3 regions of the Actinomadura sp. NPDC023710 genome follow, and region 2 is predicted to be linked to each of the others. Evidence: predicted binding sites of a transcription regulator. Region 2 holds the regulator's gene; each other region holds the start of a gene.
The links. The regulator HrcA, encoded in region 2, represses chaperone genes, less so after heat shock. The targets are predictions, from matches to a motif close to TTGGCACTCTCNNNNNGAGAGTGCCAA.
Positions count from the first base shown of each region.

Region 1: the regulator HrcA is predicted to act here: its motif matches at 2,254-2,280, upstream of groES (co-chaperone GroES).
Region 3: the regulator HrcA is predicted to act here: its motif matches at 3,402-3,428, upstream of groL (chaperonin GroEL).

Region 1 covers NZ_JBFAGB010000031.1:83,821-89,917, forward strand. The annotation lists gene AB0H37_RS31215 (hypothetical protein) at 1-231, opposite strand, end outside; gene AB0H37_RS31220 (SAM-dependent methyltransferase) at 894-2,138, opposite strand; gene groES (co-chaperone GroES) at 2,402-2,713, shown strand; gene groL (chaperonin GroEL) at 2,799-4,427, shown strand; gene AB0H37_RS31235 (sigma-70 family RNA polymerase sigma factor) at 4,817-5,395, shown strand; gene AB0H37_RS31240 (hypothetical protein) at 5,392-6,097, shown strand, end outside.
Region 2 covers NZ_JBFAGB010000043.1:56,644-62,740, forward strand. The annotation lists gene hemW (radical SAM family heme chaperone HemW) at 1-762, shown strand, start outside; gene AB0H37_RS36585 (DUF3097 domain-containing protein) at 884-1,708, opposite strand; gene hrcA (heat-inducible transcriptional repressor HrcA) at 1,911-2,921, shown strand; gene dnaJ (molecular chaperone DnaJ) at 2,922-4,055, shown strand; gene AB0H37_RS36600 (16S rRNA (uracil(1498)-N(3))-methyltransferase) at 4,162-4,893, shown strand; gene AB0H37_RS36605 (hypothetical protein) at 4,909-5,583, opposite strand; gene AB0H37_RS36610 (SigE family RNA polymerase sigma factor) at 5,580-6,097, opposite strand, start outside.
Region 3 covers NZ_JBFAGB010000041.1:934-7,030, reverse strand. The annotation lists gene thrC (threonine synthase) at 1-1,087, shown strand, start outside; gene AB0H37_RS35510 (MoaD/ThiS family protein) at 1,103-1,381, shown strand; gene AB0H37_RS35505 (hypothetical protein) at 1,681-2,778, shown strand; gene groL (chaperonin GroEL) at 3,560-5,188, shown strand; gene AB0H37_RS35495 (phospholipid scramblase-related protein) at 5,581-6,097, shown strand, end outside.

The DNA of each region.
Region 1 (6,097 bases), on a different contig from region 2:
GACCTGCCCGCGAACGCTCTCGATCTGCCCGGTCAGCCCGGTGAGCTCCCGCTCCCGGACCTCGCGGAGAAGCCACTCCATGCCTTCCAGGCGCTGGCGGATCTCGTCCAGGACCTGCCCCTGTGAGCGCTGTTCGTAGACGTGGTCCTGCGCCGCACGGGCGAGCAACTCCCGCATCCGATCCGAGACCGGTTGACCCCCTGTCTGCAGGAAGTTGTGATTCGTTTCCACCCGATGCTCCTTCGTGTGCCGGCGCGACGAAATGACGCACGGCAAATGAATCTCTGGAGTGGCCACTGTAGTGCGTGTAGAGCGCGGCTAAAACGGGTAGCAGAGAAGATTGCGAGTTCTGCGGAATGCGCCTGTTATCCGACTAGGTGGGATAGCGAGATATCGCCGGGTGTATGGCGAATTTCCTGCTTCACGGTTATTGCCCTTCTTGGTGGGAGTTGTGGGGTGGACGGTGGCGGGCGGTGCGGGACGGGTCCGGCGTTCCGGGTGTCGTTCTGTCCGTACATCTCGTCCAACATCGGCAGTTCCCGAACCCGGCGGGCGGCCACGCCGACCTGTTGCGCGTGCGACGGGCGTGACGCGGCGGGGCGGGATCCGGGCCTTTTCGGGAGGGCTTTCGGGGAGCCGGTGACCCGGCGGGTGAACCTGCCTTGGTGTTTTTCGCGCCGGTTGATCTCGGTGCGCCGATTCCCGCGCCGCGCCGTGCCCTTGCCGGGCGGCCGCAATCCCTGGTGCGCGCAATGCCGGAAAGCGTCGATGATTTGCACCGCCGTGGCGCGTCGCCCGGTCCCGCTTGGCATTGCGCCGCCGAGGGGAAGATCTTTGGGCAGGGTTGCGGGGCGGCGCCCGTTCCGGGCGGGTCCGGCCGTGTGGCAGGCCGGTCAGGTCCCGGAGACGGGGTGCGTCAGCAGGGCGACGGGGTCGCGTCCGACGCGCGTCACCACGAGGGTCAGCTCCTTGGCGCGGCGTCCCGCGCGGCGCCCGCCGAAACCGAGGTCGCGGCGGAGCCGGTCGACGTCCACGGCGGAGCCGCGCTTCTTGACGGTCAGCACACCGATCTCGCGGCGGCGCAACTCGGCGCGCAGCCGCTTCACTGAGAACGGGAGCACGTCCTCCACCTCGTAGGCGGAGGCGAAGGGCGTCGGGCGCAGCTCGTCGGACGTGACGTAGGCGATGTGAGGGTCCGCCAAGCCGCCGCCGACCAGTTCCGCGACTTCGCCGACCAGGTGGGCCCGGATCACGGCGCCGTCAGGCTCGTACAGGTAACGGCCCCACGCGCGTACGTCCGGGTCGCCCAGCCCCTGGGGAGTCAGAGTCCGCACCTGGGGCTCTGTGCCCGAGAGGTCCGAGAGGTAGGTGTCGGACGCGAGGAGAGTGGCCCGCCGGCCCACGTCGCCTGCGAGCCCGCCCAGCCACAGGGCCGCTTCCTTGACGTCACCCCCGACCGAGACCCACTCGGCCTCCGCGTCGTCCGGTACTGCCTCATGCGGAATGCCGGGCGCGACCTTCACGCAGGCCGCGGGCACCTGGCCGGCCATGGCCAGGACGACGTCGAGCGGCGGCTCGTACGAACGGGGATCGAAGACACGGCCCCGTGCCGTGCGCCGTCCGGGGTCGGCGAAGACCGCATCGAACCCGGACGGATCCTCCTCGGTGGCGTCCCCGACCCGTACAGAGGCGAGACCCTCCAGTCCGAAGGCGGCCACGTTGGCGCGAGCCACCTCAGCGGTCAGCGGGTCCAGCTCCACGCCTTCCCCGGCCAGGCCCGCGCGCGCTCGGGCGATGAGGTCGGCGCCTATCCCGCATCCCAGTTCCAGCACACGCGCGCCGGGCAGCCGGTCCGCGAACCGTCCGGCACGGTAGGCCGCCACGCTCGCGCGGGTCGACTGCTCAAGCCCCGCCTGCGTGAAATACATGCGGTCGGCGTCCGCCCCGAACTTGGCCCGGGCCCTTTCCCGCAGCCGGACCTGCGTCAGCGCGGCGGCCACGAGCGGGGGCTCGTGCCGCTCGCGCAGCCGTGATGCCGTGGCGAGCAGGCCGTCCTCGCTCACGTCCGCCTCGGCCGTCTCCCTGAGGAGCGCCTGGCCGGAGGGGGTGCGCAGGACCCGGAACGACGCGATGTCCATAGGGTGGAAGTTAGCGGCAGAGCCGGAGACCGGCGGCCGGTGAACGCCCGGAGACGGCCGCCGGGCGGGCTCGTGTCCGTGTTGACGGGCCAACGGGCACGGAATAGTCTCACGACTGGCACTCTCAAGGGTAGAGTGCCAAATACAGCGACGAAGGTCGGTCTGGCACCCGCGACGGCAGGCCGGTCCAGGGTCGCCTCTTCTGTCACATGTGCTGGTCGGTCATCCATGGCCGGCCGAGGACCAATCGAAGGGGAGGTCAGATCGTGACGACCGCCACCAAGGTTGTTCTCAAGCCGCTTGAGGACCGCATCGTCGTCCAGCCGCTTGAGGCCGAGACCACCACCGCGTCGGGCCTGGTGATTCCGGACACCGCCAAGGAGAAGCCCCAGGAGGGCACCGTCCTTGCCGTTGGCCCGGGTCGCGTCGACGACAAGGGCGAGCGCGTCCCCGTCGACGTCAAGGTCGGCGAGGTCGTGCTCTACAGCAAGTACGGCGGCACCGAGGTCAAGTACAACGGCGAGGACTACCTCGTCCTCTCGGCCCGCGACGTGCTCGCGGTCATCGAGAAGTAATCACCGAGACGTGATGCACCCGCCCCGGTCGGCGCCGCCTTCGGGCGGCCCGCCGGGGCGGATCGCGTGAAAGAGGAGTATCCGCATGGCGAAGATCCTGGAATTCGAGGAGGACGCTCGCCGGGCTCTTGAGCGCGGCGTCAACGCTCTCGCGGACGCCGTCAAGGTGACGATCGGCCCGCGCGGCCGCAACGTCGTCATCGACAAGAAGTTCGGCGCGCCGACGATCACCAACGACGGCGTCACCATCGCCCGCGAGGTGGAGCTGGAGGACCCCTACGAGAACCTCGGGGCCCAGCTCGCCAAGGAAGTGGCGACCAAGACCAACGACATCGCGGGCGACGGCACCACCACGGCGACCGTCCTCGCTCAGGCGCTGGTCCGCGAGGGGACCCGCAACGTGGCGGCCGGCGCCTCGCCGCTCGCGCTCAAGCGCGGCATCGACGCGGCCGCCCAGTACGTCTCCGACCAGCTGCTGAAGTCGGCCCGCGAGGTCGAGGAGAAGGGCGAGATCGCGCACGTCGCGACCATCTCCGCGCAGGACCCGCAGATCGGCGAGCTGATCGCCGAGGCGTTCGAGAAGGTCGGCAAGGACGGCGTCATCACCGTCGAGGAGGCCCACACGATGGGCCTCGAGCTGGAGTTCACCGAGGGCCTCCAGTTCGACAAGGGCTACCTGTCGCCGCACATGGTCACCGACCACGAGCGCATGGAGGCCGTCCTGGAGGACGCCTACGTGCTCATCGTGGACGGCAAGATCTCCAACGTGCAGGAGTTCCTGCCGCTGGCCGAGAAGGTCGCCCAGACCAAGAAGCCGCTGCTCGTGGTGGCCGAGGACGTCGAGGGCGAGGCGCTGGCGCTGCTCGTCGCCAACAAGATCCGCGGCACCTTCCTGTCCGTCGCGGTCAAGGCTCCGGGCTTCGGCGACCGCCGCAAGGCGATGCTCGGCGACATGGCCACCCTGACCGGCGGCCAGGTCGTCAGCGAGTCGATCGGCCTCAAGCTCGACTCGATCGGGCTGGAGGACCTCGGCCGCGCCCGCCGGATCACCGTCACCAAGGACGCCACCACCATCGTCGACGGCGAGGGCTCCGCGGACGAGGTCACCGCCCGGATCAACCAGATCAAGGTGGAGATCGAGAACAGCGACTCCGACTGGGACCGCGAGAAGCTGCAGGAGCGCCTGGCCAAGCTGGCCGGCGGCGTCTGCGTGCTGCGCGTCGGCGCCGCCACCGAGGTGGAGCTGAAGGAGAAGAAGCACCGCCTGGAGGACGCCATCTCGGCGACCCGCGCGGCGATCGAGGAGGGCATCGTCTCCGGCGGCGGCAGCGCCCTGGTGCACGTCGCCAAGGAGGGCTTCGGCGCCCTCGGCCTGTCCGGCGACGAGGCGACCGGTGCGGAGGCGGTCCGCCGCGCGCTGCCCGAGCCGCTGCGCTGGATCTCCGAGAACGCCGGCCAGGAGGGCTACGTCGTCGTCTCCAAGGTGGAGGAGTTGCAGGTCGGCCACGGCTACAACGCCGCCACCGGCGAGTACGGCGACCTGATCGCCCAGGGCGTCATCGACCCGGTGAAGGTCACCCGCTCGGCGGTCACCAACGCCGCCTCCATCGCGGGCATGCTGCTCACCACCGAGGTGCTCGTGGTCGACAAGCCGGAGGAGGCCGACGAGGCCGCCGGCGGCGGTCACGGCCACGGCCACGGTCACGGTCACTGAGATCGGCCGACCGGCGGGCTCGTCCCGTCCGGGAAGCGCAGGTGAGACCCCCGTCCGTCCGGGCGGGGGTCTCACCGCGTCTGGCAGAGGTGCTGGGCCGGTGGGGGCGCCGGACGGATCGCGTTCCCGCCCGAGAAAGCGTCTTCCCGCCGGGAAAAGTCCGCCACGCCCGGCAGCATGATGACCACGACGCGTAGTAACTCCAGGTTCGCTCCCGCACTGTGACCATTCCGTTGTAGAGGACAGTGGAGACACGCCCGGGGGTGCTGGGCATCATGCTTGACGTGACCGAGGGATGCTTCGCCGGGACCGTGAGCGCGCGCGCTGCCGACCCCTCGAACGGGCCGGCACCTCCCGCCCCCCGCGACACGGCCCGTTCGGCTCGGGCGCTGCGCGCCGCGGACGCCGGTGACGGCGACCTCAAGGAGCTGACCCATCTCGCCGTGCAGGGCGACCCGGGCGCCATCGAGATCCTCATCGCCGAGGTGCGTCCCATGATCGTCCGGTACTGCCGCGCCCGGCTCGGCCGGGTGTCCGGGCAGTACCACATCGCCGACGACGTGGCGCAGGAGGTCTGCATCGCCGTCCTGTCGGCCCTGCCGCGCTACCGGGACATGGGCCGGCCGTTCGCGTCCTTCGTCTTCGGCATCGCCGCGCACAAGATCGCGGACGCGCTGCGCAGCGCGGTCCGCGCCGCCGTGCCCACCGAGGACCTGCCGGACGGTCCGGACGACCGCCCGGGCCCCGAGGAGACGGTGGTCCGCTACATCGAGGCGCAGCGCGCCCGCGACCTGCTCACCCGGCTGCCCGAGCACCAGCGCGAACTGGTGCTGCTGCGGGTCGTCGCGGGCCTGTCGGCGGAGGAGACCGGTAATGTGCTGGGCATGTCCGCGGGGGCGGTACGGGTCGCGCAGCACCGGGCCCTGGCCCGGCTCCGGGCGATGGCCAGAGAGGAGTCGATCGCTTGACGGAGCGCGGCCCCCTCACCGGCCTGCGGGGCGCCCCGAATCCGGACGAGCCCGCCCACTTCGGCGACGCCCCGGCGCAGGCGCCGCAGGCCCGCCCGCCCGCCGTCGCGCCCGCGGACCTGTCCGCGGTGCGCCGTACCGACGCGCTCTTCGAGTCGCTGGCGGCGCGGGACGCTGCCGGTTCCGCGGCCCCCGCTGAAGGCCCCGCCGAAGCCCCCCGCGCCGTCCCGCAGGACGACGACCGCGACCCGGCGGAGGAGGGGCGCGCCGACGACCGCGACCCCGTGGTGCGGCTGCTGCGGGCGCTGGTCGTCGACGTCGACGACCCGAACTGCGACGCCCCCGGACCGCCGGCCCCCTCGGGCCCCGGCCCGCGCCGGCGCGGGCCGCGCACCATCGTGGCCCTGAGCGTGGCCGGCGCCGTCCTCGCCAGCAGCGGCGTCGCGGCCGCGGGCGGCGGCGCCGCCGACCGCACCACCGCCTCCCCGGCGCCGAGCGCGTCCAGCGTGGCGGAGGGCGCGGACAGGTCGGCCGACACCGACGCTGGCACCTACACTCGCCCGCGGCCGCCCGTGCGCCCGGCCCCCGAGGCGGGACGTCCCGCGGCCCGCACGCCGTCCGGCCCAGGCCGCGAGGAGAACCCGCAGGCCAGGCGGCGCCCGGAGGGCCCTTCCCCCCGTCACCTGCCGCGCCGCCCCTCCC
Region 2 (6,097 bases):
TCCTACGGCATGCAGAGCGCTCGCGAGCACGTCCTGGCCGTCCTGGAACGCGCGCACACGCCCGGACGCGTCCCGCAGGTCGTCGAGTGGACGCGCAAGGCGGGCTTCGAGCACATCAACCTCGACCTCATCTACGGAACGCCAGGGGAGACCGACGACGACTGGAGAGGCTCCCTGGAAGCGGCCCTGGCGGCAGAGCCCGACCACGTGTCCGCCTACGCGCTCATCGTCGAGGAGGGCACCAGGCTGGCGGCGCAAGTGAGGCGGGGTGAACTGACCGCCCCCGACGACGACGCCATGGCCGACCGCTACCTGATCGCCGAGGAGCTGCTCAGCGGCCACGGCCTGCACTGGTACGAGATCTCCAACTGGGCCGCCGACCCGCGCGCCGCCTGCCGGCACAACATGCTCTACTGGACGGGCGCCGACTGGTGGGGCGTCGGCCCGGGCGCCCACAGCCACGTGGGCGGAACCCGCTGGTGGAACGTCAAGCACCCCGCCGCCTACGCCGCCCGTCTCGCCGAGGGCACCACCCCCGCCCACGCCCGGGAGATCCTCACCGACGAGGACCGGCACATCGAACGCGTCATGCTCGAACTGCGCCTCGCCCAGGGCTGCCCCGCCCACCTCCTGGACGACGATGCCGCCCGCAGAGCGGTGCGCGACGGGCTGATCGAGCCCGCCCCCTACGAGCAGGGCCGAGCCGTCCTCACCCTCAAGGGCCGCCTCCTGGCCGACGCCGTAGTCCGAGCCCTGACCTGACCAGCGACCCCGCCCCCCGGCAGAGAGGGAAGCCTGAACGTCGGCCTCGGGTCGGGTGGCTGGAAGGCGCTCTGGGCGCCTGTAGGCCGCCCGGCTCGTGACGGGGGGTTCCAGGGGGGCGCTACCCCTGGGAAGGCACGGTCACGAAGTCGATGAGTTCTTCTACGCGGCCGAGGAGGGCGGGTTCCAGGTCGGTGTAGGCGTTCACCGAGCCGAGGATGCGTTTCCAGGCGGCGCGCGTGTCGTCGCCCCAGCCGAGTTCGGCGATCACGCCCTCCTTCCACGGGATGCCGCGGGGGATGCGGGGCCAGGCGCGGATGCCGACGGCCGCCGGCCTGACGGCCTCCCAGATGTCGATGAAGGGGTGGCCGGCGACGAGGACGTACGGCGAGGTGACCTGGGCGGCGATCCGCGACTCCTTGGACCCCTCCACGAGATGGTCGACCAGGACGCCGAGGCGCCGTCCCTCCTCGGGGGCGAACTCCTCGACGATGGCGGGCAGGTCGTCCACGCCTTCGAGGTACTCGACGACGACGCCCTCGACGCGCAGGTCGTGGCCCCAGATCTTCTCGACCAGCTCGGCGTCGTGGAGCCCCTCCACGTAGATGCGGCTCTCCTTGGCGACCTGCGCCCGCAGGCCACGGACGGCGATCGAGCCCGAGGCGGACCGCGCCGGGCCCGCGGGCGCGGCGGTCGGCCGGACGAGGGTGACCGGCTTGCCGTCGATGAGGAATCCGGACTTGGTCAGCGGGAACACCCGGCGCTTGCCGAACCGGTCCTCCAGCGTGACGCCGAACTTGTCGCAGCCGACCACGGCGCCGCAGAAGCCGCTGCCGGGATCCTCGGCGACCAGGCCCGGCTCGGCGGGGACCTCGGGGATCTGTCCTTTGCGGGGCCTGCGCCAGTCGCCGCCCAGCACGTCGTTTCCGTAGTTCTTACTCCGCACAGATCCGCACATTAACCGGGCGGGGCGCCCGCGCGGCGCCGCCCCGCGTTCCTCGGCGTGGCGCCGGTTCCCCGGCCGGATAGGATCACGCAGCCGTGCGGAGAGTGCGGGGGCGCTCCAGCCGAGCCTTCCGGGCCGTAGACTTGGCACTCGAAAGCATGGAGTGCCAGTAGCGGACCGGCCGGACGAAGGAGGTGACATCGTGCTGGACGACCGGAAACTCGCGGTCCTGCGCGCCATCGTCGAGGACTACGTCTCCACCAACGAGCCGGTGGGCTCCAAGGCGCTGGCCGACCGGCACAACCTCGGAGTCTCGCCCGCGACCATCCGCAACGACATGGCGGTGCTGGAGGAGCAGGGCTACATCGCCCAGCCCCACACCAGCGCCGGGCGCGTCCCCACCGACAAGGGCTACCGGCTGTTCGTCGACCGGCTGTCCACGATCAAGCCGTTGTCGGTCGCCGAGCGCCGCGCCATCGAGACGTTCCTGTCCGGGGCCTACGACCTCGACGACGTCGTCGGCCGGACGGTGCGGCTGCTCGCGCAGCTGACCCGGCAGGTCGCGGTGGTGCAGTACCCGTCGCTGACCCGCTCGGCGGTGCGGCACGTGGAGCTGGTCCCGGTGGCGGAGGGGCGGCTGCTGCTCGTCCTGATCACCAACACCGGGCGGGTGGAGCAGCGCGTCATCGAGACCGGGCAGATCTCCGAGGAATCGATCGGGCACCTGCGGGCGTTGCTCAACACGTGCCTGGACGGGCTCGGCCTCGGCGAGGTCCCGGCGGCCGTGGCGGACCTGCCCGACAGGGTGGGCCCGGACGAGCGGCCGGTCGCGGCGGCGGTCCTGTCGGTGCTGCTGGAAACGCTCGTCGAGAAGCACGAGGAGAAGATCGTCTTCGCCGGGGCGGCCAACCTCGCCGCCGTGGACTTCTCGCCCAGCCTGCGGGAGGTGCTGGTGGCGCTGGAGGAGCAGGTGGTCCTCATGCGGCTGCTCGGCGAGACCGGCGACTCCTCTACAGTTACGGTGCGGATCGGCACCGAGAACCCCGACCTGGGGCTCAAGTCAACCTCGGTCGTCGCCGCCGACTACGGGGTGGGCGACCTCACTCTGGCCCGGCTGGGAGTGCTCGGGCCGACACGCATGGATTACCCCAGCACGATGGGAGCGGTACGGGCAGTGGCACGCTACGTGGGACAGATCCTGGCGGGGTCGTAAGTGGCGAACGACTACTACGCGACCCTGGGCGTCCGGCGGGACGCCAGCGCCGACGAGGTCAAGAAGGCCTACCGCCGGCTCGCGCGGGAACTCCACCCGGACGTCAACCCGGATCCGGAGACCCAGGAGCGGTTCAAGGAGATCACCCAGGCCTACGAGGTGCTCTCCGACCCCAAGAAGCGCGAGATGTACGACCTCGGCGCGGACCCCTTCGCGTCCGCGGGCGGGGCGGGCGCCGGCGGGTTCGGCGGCGCCGGTTTCCCGTTCAGCGACATCATGGACGCCTTCTTCGGCACCGCGACCTCGCGGGGCCCGCGGTCGCGCGCCCGGCGCGGGCGCAACGCGACGCTGCGGGTCGAGCTCGACCTCGCCGAGACCGCGTTCGGCACCACCCGCGAGCTGTCCATCGACACGGCGGTCGCCTGCACGACCTGCGAGGGGTCGGGCTGCGCACCCGGCACCCACCCGGACACGTGTGAGACGTGCCACGGCCGCGGCGAGGTGCAGCAGGTCCAGCGCTCGTTCCTCGGCCAGGTCATGACGGCCCGGCCGTGCCCGGCGTGCGGCGGCTTCGGCTCGGTGATCCGCAACCCGTGCACCGAGTGCTCCGGCGACGGCCGGGTCCGCACCCGGCGCACCGTCAAGGTCAAGATCCCGGCCGGCGTGGAGAACGGCATCCACATCCAGCTCGCCGGCGAGGGCGAGGTCGGCCCGGGCGGCGGACCGCCCGGCGACCTGTTCCTGGAGATCGTGGAGAAGCCGCACCCGATCTTCGAGCGGGAGGGCGACGACCTGCACTGCACGGTCGAGATCCCGATGACGGCGGCCGCGCTCGGGACCAGCGTCACCATCGAGACGCTGGACGCCGCCGAGAGCGTCGACATCAAGCCGGGCACGCAGTCGGGGCAGGTCATCACGCTCTACAACCGGGGCGTCCGGCACCTCAACGAGAGCGGCCGCGGCGACCTGATGATCCACGTCAACGTGGAGACGCCGAACAGGCTCGACGAGGAGCAGGAGGAGCTGCTGCGGCAGCTCGCGGTCCTGCGCGGCGAGGAGCGCCCGCCCGGCAGGTTCGCCCCCGGGCAGCGCGGCGTGTTCTCCCGCCTCAAGGACGTCTTCAACCAGCACTGAAGCGCGGTGGCGGCGGCCTACCAGGAGGGCCGCCGCGGCGATTGAGGAGCATGGTGGCAGCGATGAGCGCCGTCGGCCCGGGTTCCGCCTCCCCCGGACGGCCCGGGTGAGCCCGCCGGTCTTTCTCGCCGGGACGGACGCGCTGGAGCGCGACCGCGTCCTGCTGGACGGGCCCGAGGGCCGGCACGCGGCGGCCGTGCGGCGGCTGCGGCAGGGGGAGCGGGTCGACCTCACCGACGGCGAGGGCCTGCTGGCCGAGTGCGTCGTCACCGCGGCCGACCGGGCGTCCCTCACGCTGGACGTGCTGGCCCGGCACCGGGAGCCCCCGCCCGCGCCCCGCCTCGTCGTCGTCCAGGCCCTCCCGAAGGGCGACAGGGGCGAGCTCGCGGTCGAGACCATGACCGAGGTCGGCGTGGACGAGATCGTCCCGTGGTCGGCGGTCCGCTGCGTCACACGCTGGCGCCCGGAGCGCCGCGACAAGGCCCTCGGGCGCTGGCGCGCGACCGCCCGCGAGGCAGGCAAGCAGGCGCGGCGCAGCCGCCTGCCCGCGGTGGCGGAGCTGGAGTCCACCGAGGACGTCGCCGGGCGGATCGCCGGCGCGTCCCTGGCCCTGGTCCTGCACGAGGAGGCGGAGGCGCCGCTGAGCGCCGTGCGGCCGCCCGCGCGGGGCGACATCGTCCTCGTGGTCGGCCCCGAGGGCGGGATCAGCGAGGACGAGCTGGAACGCTTCGCCGCCGCGGGCGGGCGCACCGCGCGGCTCGGCCCGACCGTCCTGCGCACCTCGACGGCGGGCGTCGCGGCGGCCAGCGTGCTGCTGGCCGCCACCGGCCGCTGGTAGCACCGGCCGGCGCCGTCACGGCGTGGTGGCGGCGCCCTGCTCGGTGGTCTTCGCGGGCTCGCTCGTCTCGGACGGCGTCGGCTGCTCGGTCGGCTTGCTCGGCGGCTCGGGCGTCGTGGAGGTGGGCGGAGCCGGCGTGGTGGGCGGCGCCTGCGTCGGGGTCTCGCTCGGGCAGGGCGTGGTCGCCGGGGTCGGCGTGGCGGTCGAGCCGGCCGAGGCGCCCGGCGAGGGGATGCGGCACGACGACAGGCCCGGCGAGGAACTGCTGCTCGGCGTCTCCGAGGTGCTCGGCTCGCCGGACGCGCTGCCGCCCGGCGACGACGGGACGGGGAACTCGGGATCGATCCCCGGGCCGGTGCGGTCCCCGGCGACGTCGTCGTCCCCGTCGCCGGACTGGCTGTTGCTGCCGACCGACTGCTGGATCAGGTCGATCGTCTGCGGCGCCGTCACGCCCAGGGCGGCGATCAGCACGGCCGCGGCCACGGCGAGGAGGGGGCGCGCCCAGTTCACGGTGAACCGGTCGAACCCGAAGTGCGCGGGGCCGAAACGTCCGAACCGGTGGCGCCGGCCGTCGGCGACACGGGCCCGGATGCGTTCCAGGCCGTCGCCCGCGGGGTTGACCGAGTCCGCCTCCGCGTGCAGGGCGCGGCGGAGGATCTCGCCGTGCTCGTCGTGGGGGTCGGTGGTCATGAGAACTGCTCCAGGACGTTGCGTAGCGCGGTCATGCCGCGCGCCGTATGACTCTTCACGGCGCCGCGGGAGATGCCCATCGCGCTGGCGATCTCCGCTTCGGACAGATCGGCGTAGTAGCGAAGGACGAGCGCCTCCCGCTGGCGGGCGGGGAGCCGGGACAGCGCGTCGATCACCGCCGAGCGTTCCAGCTCTCCGATGGCCCCGGCCTCCGCGCTCGGCGCGTCGGGCAGGCCCTTGGGGGCGTACTTCTCGACGACGGCGCGGTGCCGGAGCACCGATCGCGACCGGTTGACCACCGACTGGCGCAGGTACGACAGGGCCTTGTCCGGATCGCGCAGCCGGCGCCAGCCGCCGTGCATCGCGACGAACGCGTCCTGCACGACCTCCTCGGCCGTCCCCGCGTCCCGGACCAGCATCGCCGCCAGGCGCACCAGCGAACGGTAGTTGGCGCTGTAGAGGGCGGTCACCGCCTGATCGGCGTCCCAGGCGGCGGCCACCGCGCCCGCCGTGC
Region 3 (6,097 bases), on a different contig from region 2:
CGAGTCCGGGCCGCGCAACATCTGGCGGTACCGCGGGCTGCTGCCCGTCCCGGGCAACGTCGCCGACACCCCGAACACCGAGCCGGGCCTGACCCGTCTCGTCCGCGCCGACAACCTCGCGGAGAGCCTCGGCCTGCAGAGCCTGTGGGTGAAGGACGACAGCGGGAACCCGACCCACTCGTTCAAGGACCGCGTCGTCGCCGTGGCGCTCGCCGCCGCCCGTGAGCTGGGGTTCAAGGTGCTGGCCTGTCCGTCCACCGGGAACCTCGCCAACGCCGTCGCCGCCGCGGCGGCCCGCGCCGGGATCCGCAGCGCGGTGTTCGTCCCGTCGAACCTGGAGTCCCAGAAGATCATCACGACGGCCGTGTACGGCGGGACGTTCGTGACGGTCGACGGCAACTACGACGACGTCAACCGGCTCGCGTCCGAGATCGCCGGCGAGCAGGACGACTGGGCGTTCGTCAACGTCAACGTCCGCCCCTACTACGCCGAGGGCTCCAAGACGCTCGGCTACGAGATCGCCGAGCAGCTCGGCTGGCGGCTGCCGGACCAGATCGTCGTGCCGGTCGCGTCCGGCTCCCAGCTCACCAAGATCGACAAGGCCTTCCAGGAACTGATCAAGCTGGGCCTGGTCGAGGACAAGCCGTACCGCGTCTTCGGCGCCCAGGCCGCCGGGTGCGGCCCGGTCGCCGCCGCGTTCAAGGCGGGCCACGACGCCGTCCGACCCGTGAAGCCCGACACGATCGCCAAGTCCCTCGCCATCGGCAACCCCGCCGACGGCCCCTACGTCCTGGACGTCGCCCGCCGCACCGGCGGCGCCGTCGAGGACGTGACCGACGAGCAGGTCGTCGAGGGCATCCGGCTCCTGGCCCGCACCGAGGGCATCTTCGGCGAGACGGCCGGCGGTGTCACCGTCGCGACCCTCCGCAAGCTCGTCCAGGCCGGCGCCCTGGACCCGGGCGCCGAGACCGTGATCATCAACTCCGGGGACGGCCTGAAGACCCTGGACGCCGTCGCCCCGGTCGTCGCGCCGTCGGCGAACATCGCCCCGTCCCTGGAGGCGTTCCGCGCCGCGGGCCTCGCCTGAGAACGAAGGAGCAGCATGAGCAGCGTGTCCGTCCGTATCCCGACGATCCTGCGGACCTACACCGGTGGCGAGTCCGAGGTGAAGGCCGAGGGCACGACCCTGCGCGCGGTCGTCGCCGACCTCGAGGCCAGCTACTCCGGCATCTCCGCCCGCATCCTGGACGACGCGGGCAAGATCCGCCGGTTCGTGAACGTCTACGTCGGTGACGAGGACGTCCGCTTCGCCGAGGGCCTCGACACCCCGACGCCCGAGGGCGCCCAGATCTCCATCATCCCCGCGGTGGCGGGCGGCTGACGTCCGTCTCGTCCCCAAAAGCCCCGGCACGTCCACCGTGCCGGGGCTTTTGCTTGCACATCTGGGCGATTCCCCCTTCTTCGGAAACCGATTGCCCCAGTGAATGCCGGATTGTGTGACTGTTCGCCCCGTCCGTCCAAACGCGCATGGAAAAAGCTTTAGCGAGCGCCCGTTATGCGGCTCTGATCTTGATCACCACCACTCCGTCACTTGGGTTTTTTGCTGGCCGCAGCCTGGAAGATTGATCCCGGAGTGGCGCTCCTGGGGGCGCCGATCGGCATACGAGAGTGAGGAAAGGCATGAAGCGCATTTTGCGCACGATGGCCGTGACCGGGATAACGATGGGGGCGGCCGTCCTCGCGGCTCCCTCGGCCATGGCCGACATCAACTTCTACGAGGTGGAGAAGGCGTACGTGGGGCACAACGGCCCCTCGTACATCAGTGAGAAGGGTCCGGGCGACCTGATCTACACCGACATCACCAAGTCGCCCAAGGCCGCACCGGTGATCGGGAACAAGCCGGTGAAGACCGGTGACATCACCACGAAACTCCACGGCGGGAAGCACAACACGGCCGTCACCGGCGTCGAGGGCTCCGAGCAGGAGGCCACCAAGGTCGCCCTCGCCAAGGCCGCCGAGCACCAGGCCGCGGAGCAGCAGGCCGCTCCGCAGCAGGCGGCTCCGCAGCAGGAGTCCCTGCAGGCCGCCCCGGAGCAGGGCGCCCAGCAGGCCGCTCCTCAGCAGGACGCTCAGCAGGCCGCGCCGGAGCAGCAGGCCGCTCCTCAGCAGGAGGCCCAGCCGAACGCCCCGCAGCAGGAGGCGGCGCAGGCTGCTCCTCAGCAGGACGCTCAGCAGGCGGCACCGGAGCAGCAGGCCGCCCCGGAGCAGCAGGCCGCGCCGGAGCAGCAGGCCGCGCCGGAGCAGCAGGCCGCCCCGGAGCAGCAGGCCGCTCCTCAGCAGGAGGCCCAGCTGAACGCCCCGCAGCAGGAGGCGGCGCAGGCTGCTCCTCAGCAGGACGCTCAGCAGGCCGCGCCGGAGCAGGGTGCCGAGCAGGCCGCCCCGCAGCAGGACGCTCAGCCGAACGCCCCGCAGCAGCAGGCCGACGCCAACGCCCCGCAGGCCGGGCAGCGGCTGGCCACCACGGGGGGCCACCCCAAGCCGGTGCACATCCACGCTGTCAAGAAGGCGAACGTCGGCCAGAACGGCCCCGTCGTCAACAGCGAGAAGGGCCCGGGCGACGCAATCTTCACGAACCTCAGCGGATCGCCCCGCTCGAACGTCTACGCCGGCAACAGCGCGACGATCACCGGCCCCATCACCACCAAGCTCTACGGCGGGAAGCGCAACACCGTGATCAACGCGGTCGCGGGCCCCGAGCAGGAGTCGAACAAGCGGTGAATCGCGGCTCCTGACAGAGCCTCGAAGCACCACGGCCGCTCCGGCCCGGTCACGCATCGACGCCGGAGCGGCCGCCCAATGTCCGGACCCGTTTGCGGCGGTCCCTTGCCCGGGGAACGAAAGAACATCCTCACCGTTCGCCATACTCCACAAAAGCGGCCAACCAGGCCGTGGTGACCCCGGCGCATCGGGCCGTCGCAAACACCGTCGCAAATGCCGTCGGCCAGCGACGAATGAGACTCCGCGAAAACGGAGACACGGACTCCCCGCCAGTGCAATGGCAGGCGAGACTGTCGGCCGCCGTGCTCCCGGTCCTCACCGGGAGGTGAGATCTCGGTATCCGCCGCCTCCTGGCCGGCCGCGTGCGACCACCCGCCAGTCGTCGGCCGGGGGCCGGGCGGGCGACGAGCCCGCGAACACGTCCCGGCGATCGCCCGGCCTGCTACGCCATCGGCGGAACTTCCAGCCGACCTGTGCCACGTGCGACGGGGTGAGCGGCCCCTCCCGAAGCGAGCTCCTGGACGTCCCGCCCCTGGTCAGGACGGGCGGGGCCGGTGAGAGAGACGTCGGTGGACGGGGATGTGTGGCGCTTGCACTCGACGGGGTAGAGTGCTAAACAAACATTGGCACTCTGCTGTGGAGAGTGACAACTTCACACAGTCATGGGTCGGGGCGATGAGGCCTCAGGCCGGCGACGGAATGGAAGTCGTCGGCGGGGCCGTCCGTCGCGGGCGTCGGCTCGATCCGTCTAAGCCACCTTGTTCCGGGAGGACTGGAGCCTATGGCTGCAAAGATGATCGCGTTCGACGAGGAGGCCCGCCGCGGTCTCGAGCGCGGCATGAACCAGCTCGCCGACGCCGTGAAGGTGACCCTTGGTCCCAAGGGCCGCAACGTCGTGCTGGAGAAGAAGTGGGGCGCTCCCACGATCACCAACGACGGTGTGTCGATCGCCAAGGAGATCGAGCTCGAGGACCCGTGGGAGAAGATCGGCGCGGAGCTCGTCAAGGAAGTAGCCAAGAAGACCGACGACGTCGCGGGTGACGGCACCACCACCGCCACCGTGCTGGCCCAGGCGCTGGTGCGCGAGGGTCTGCGCAACGTGGCCGCCGGTGCGAACCCGATGTCGCTGAAGCGCGGCATCGAGGCCGCCGTCGAGCGGGTGAGCGAGGAGCTGTCCAAGCTCGCCAAGGACGTGGAGACCAAGGAGCAGATCGCCTCCACGGCGTCCATCTCCGCGGGTGACCCGCAGATCGGCGAGATGATCGCCGAGGCGATGGACAAGGTCGGCAAGGAAGGCGTCATCACGGTCGAGGAGAGCCAGACCTTCGGTCTGGAGCTCGAGCTGACCGAGGGGATGCGCTTCGACAAGGGCTACATCTCGCACTACTTCGTGACCGACCCCGAGCGCATGGAAGCGGTCCTCGAGGACCCGTACATCCTGATCGTTCAGGGCAAGGCGTCGGCGAACAAGGACCTGCTGCCCGTCCTTGAGGGCGTCATGCAGTCCGGCAAGCCGCTGCTGATCATCGCGGAGGACGTCGAGGGCGAGGCCCTGGCCACCCTGGTCGTCAACAAGATCCGTGGCATCTTCAAGTCCGTGGCCGTGAAGGCGCCGGGCTTCGGCGACCGCCGCAAGGCCATGCTGGGCGACATCGCCACGCTGACCGGCGGTCAGGTCATCAGCGAGGACGTGGGTCTCAAGCTGGAGAACACCACGACCGAGATGCTGGGCCGCGCCCGCAAGGTCGTCATCACCAAGGACGAGACCACCATCGTGGACGGCGCCGGTGACGCCAACGAGATCGCGGGACGGGTCAACCAGATCCGCACCGAGATCGACAACACCGACTCCGACTACGACCGCGAGAAGCTCCAGGAGCGCCTGGCCAAGCTCGCGGGCGGTGTCGCGGTCATCAAGGCCGGCGCCGCGACGGAGGTCGAGCTCAAGGAGCGCAAGCACCGCATCGAGGACGCCGTCCGCAACGCGAAGGCCGCGGTCGAGGAGGGCATCGTCCCCGGCGGTGGTGTGGCGCTGCTGCAGGCCGGCACCAAGGCGTTCGACAAGCTGGAGCTGCCGGGCGACGAGGCCACCGGTGCGAACATCGTCAAGCGCGCTCTCGAGGAGCCGCTGAAGCAGATCGCCGTCAACGCCGGCCTTGAGGGCGGCGTCGTGGTGGAGCGGGTCCGGAACCTGACCCCGGGCGAGGGCCTGAACGCCGCCACCGGCGAGTACGTCAACATGTTCGAGTCGGGCATCCTCGACCCGGCCAAGGTGACCCGGTCCGCGCTGCAGAACGCCTCGTCGATCGCCGCGCTGTTCCTGACCACCGAGGCCGTCATCGCCGAGAAGCCCGAGAAGAACCCGGCCCCGGCGGGCGGCATGCCCGACGCCGGCGGTATGGACTTCTGAGCAGATCCGCGGTTCGCACTTCCGAGTGCAGGTGAAAGGGGCGGTTCCTTCGGGGACCGCCCCTTTCCCTGTCCGCGAGACCCGGTCCGGGCGGGGAGGCGCGTCCTGGGGCCGGTACCGACGCCGGCGGAGATGTCCGTGAGGATGTCCGGGAACCGCCGGGCCGAAAGAAGAATGTTTCTCGCGGCCACCTCGGTCGGCGCCGCCGCAGGTCAGTGAGCCGGGCGCGGGCGCGGCGGCTCCGGCGGGCGCAGACGGGGGTGCAAAGTCCTTCCCCTGCGGGCCCGGCGCTTGGCAGGATCGCCGGTTGGAGGGCGCGCCGCCGAGGTGCGGGCGCCGGCAAGGTGAACAGTGAGGCGGCCGCGGACGCGGCCGACGAGGCAGGAGAACACGTGAGCGAAGTGTTCAGCTCCCCGGTGCTCAGGGTCGAACAGCCTCGCAGGGGACCGTTCGCCAAGTCGCGGTACAAGGTTCTGGACGATGGCGGGGCCGTCGTCGCCATCGCGGCGCCGACCGACGACCAGAGCGAGAACGCGGTCATGCGCGGCCTGTTCCCCGGCAAGTCGAACCTCGACGCCCGTGCCGTCCTGCTGACGACGCCCGACGGTGACCCCCTGTACGTCGTGGACAAGCAGAGCGGCCGGGAGTACACCGAGATCCTCCGGCCGGACGGGGAGCGCGTCGGCTCCTTCGTGACCGAAAGGGTCGGCCGCCGCTACGTCATTTACGACGACGGCGGGACGCTCATCGGCACGGTCGACGTGGACGTGCCGCGCAACAACTTCGAGGTGAAGGACGCCGACGGCGGAAAGGTGGCGCACGTCCGCAAGAAGTGGGCGGGCCTCGCCACCCACCTGCTCACGACGGCCGACCGGTACGCGGTGGAGATCTCCGACCCCGTCCGGGAAC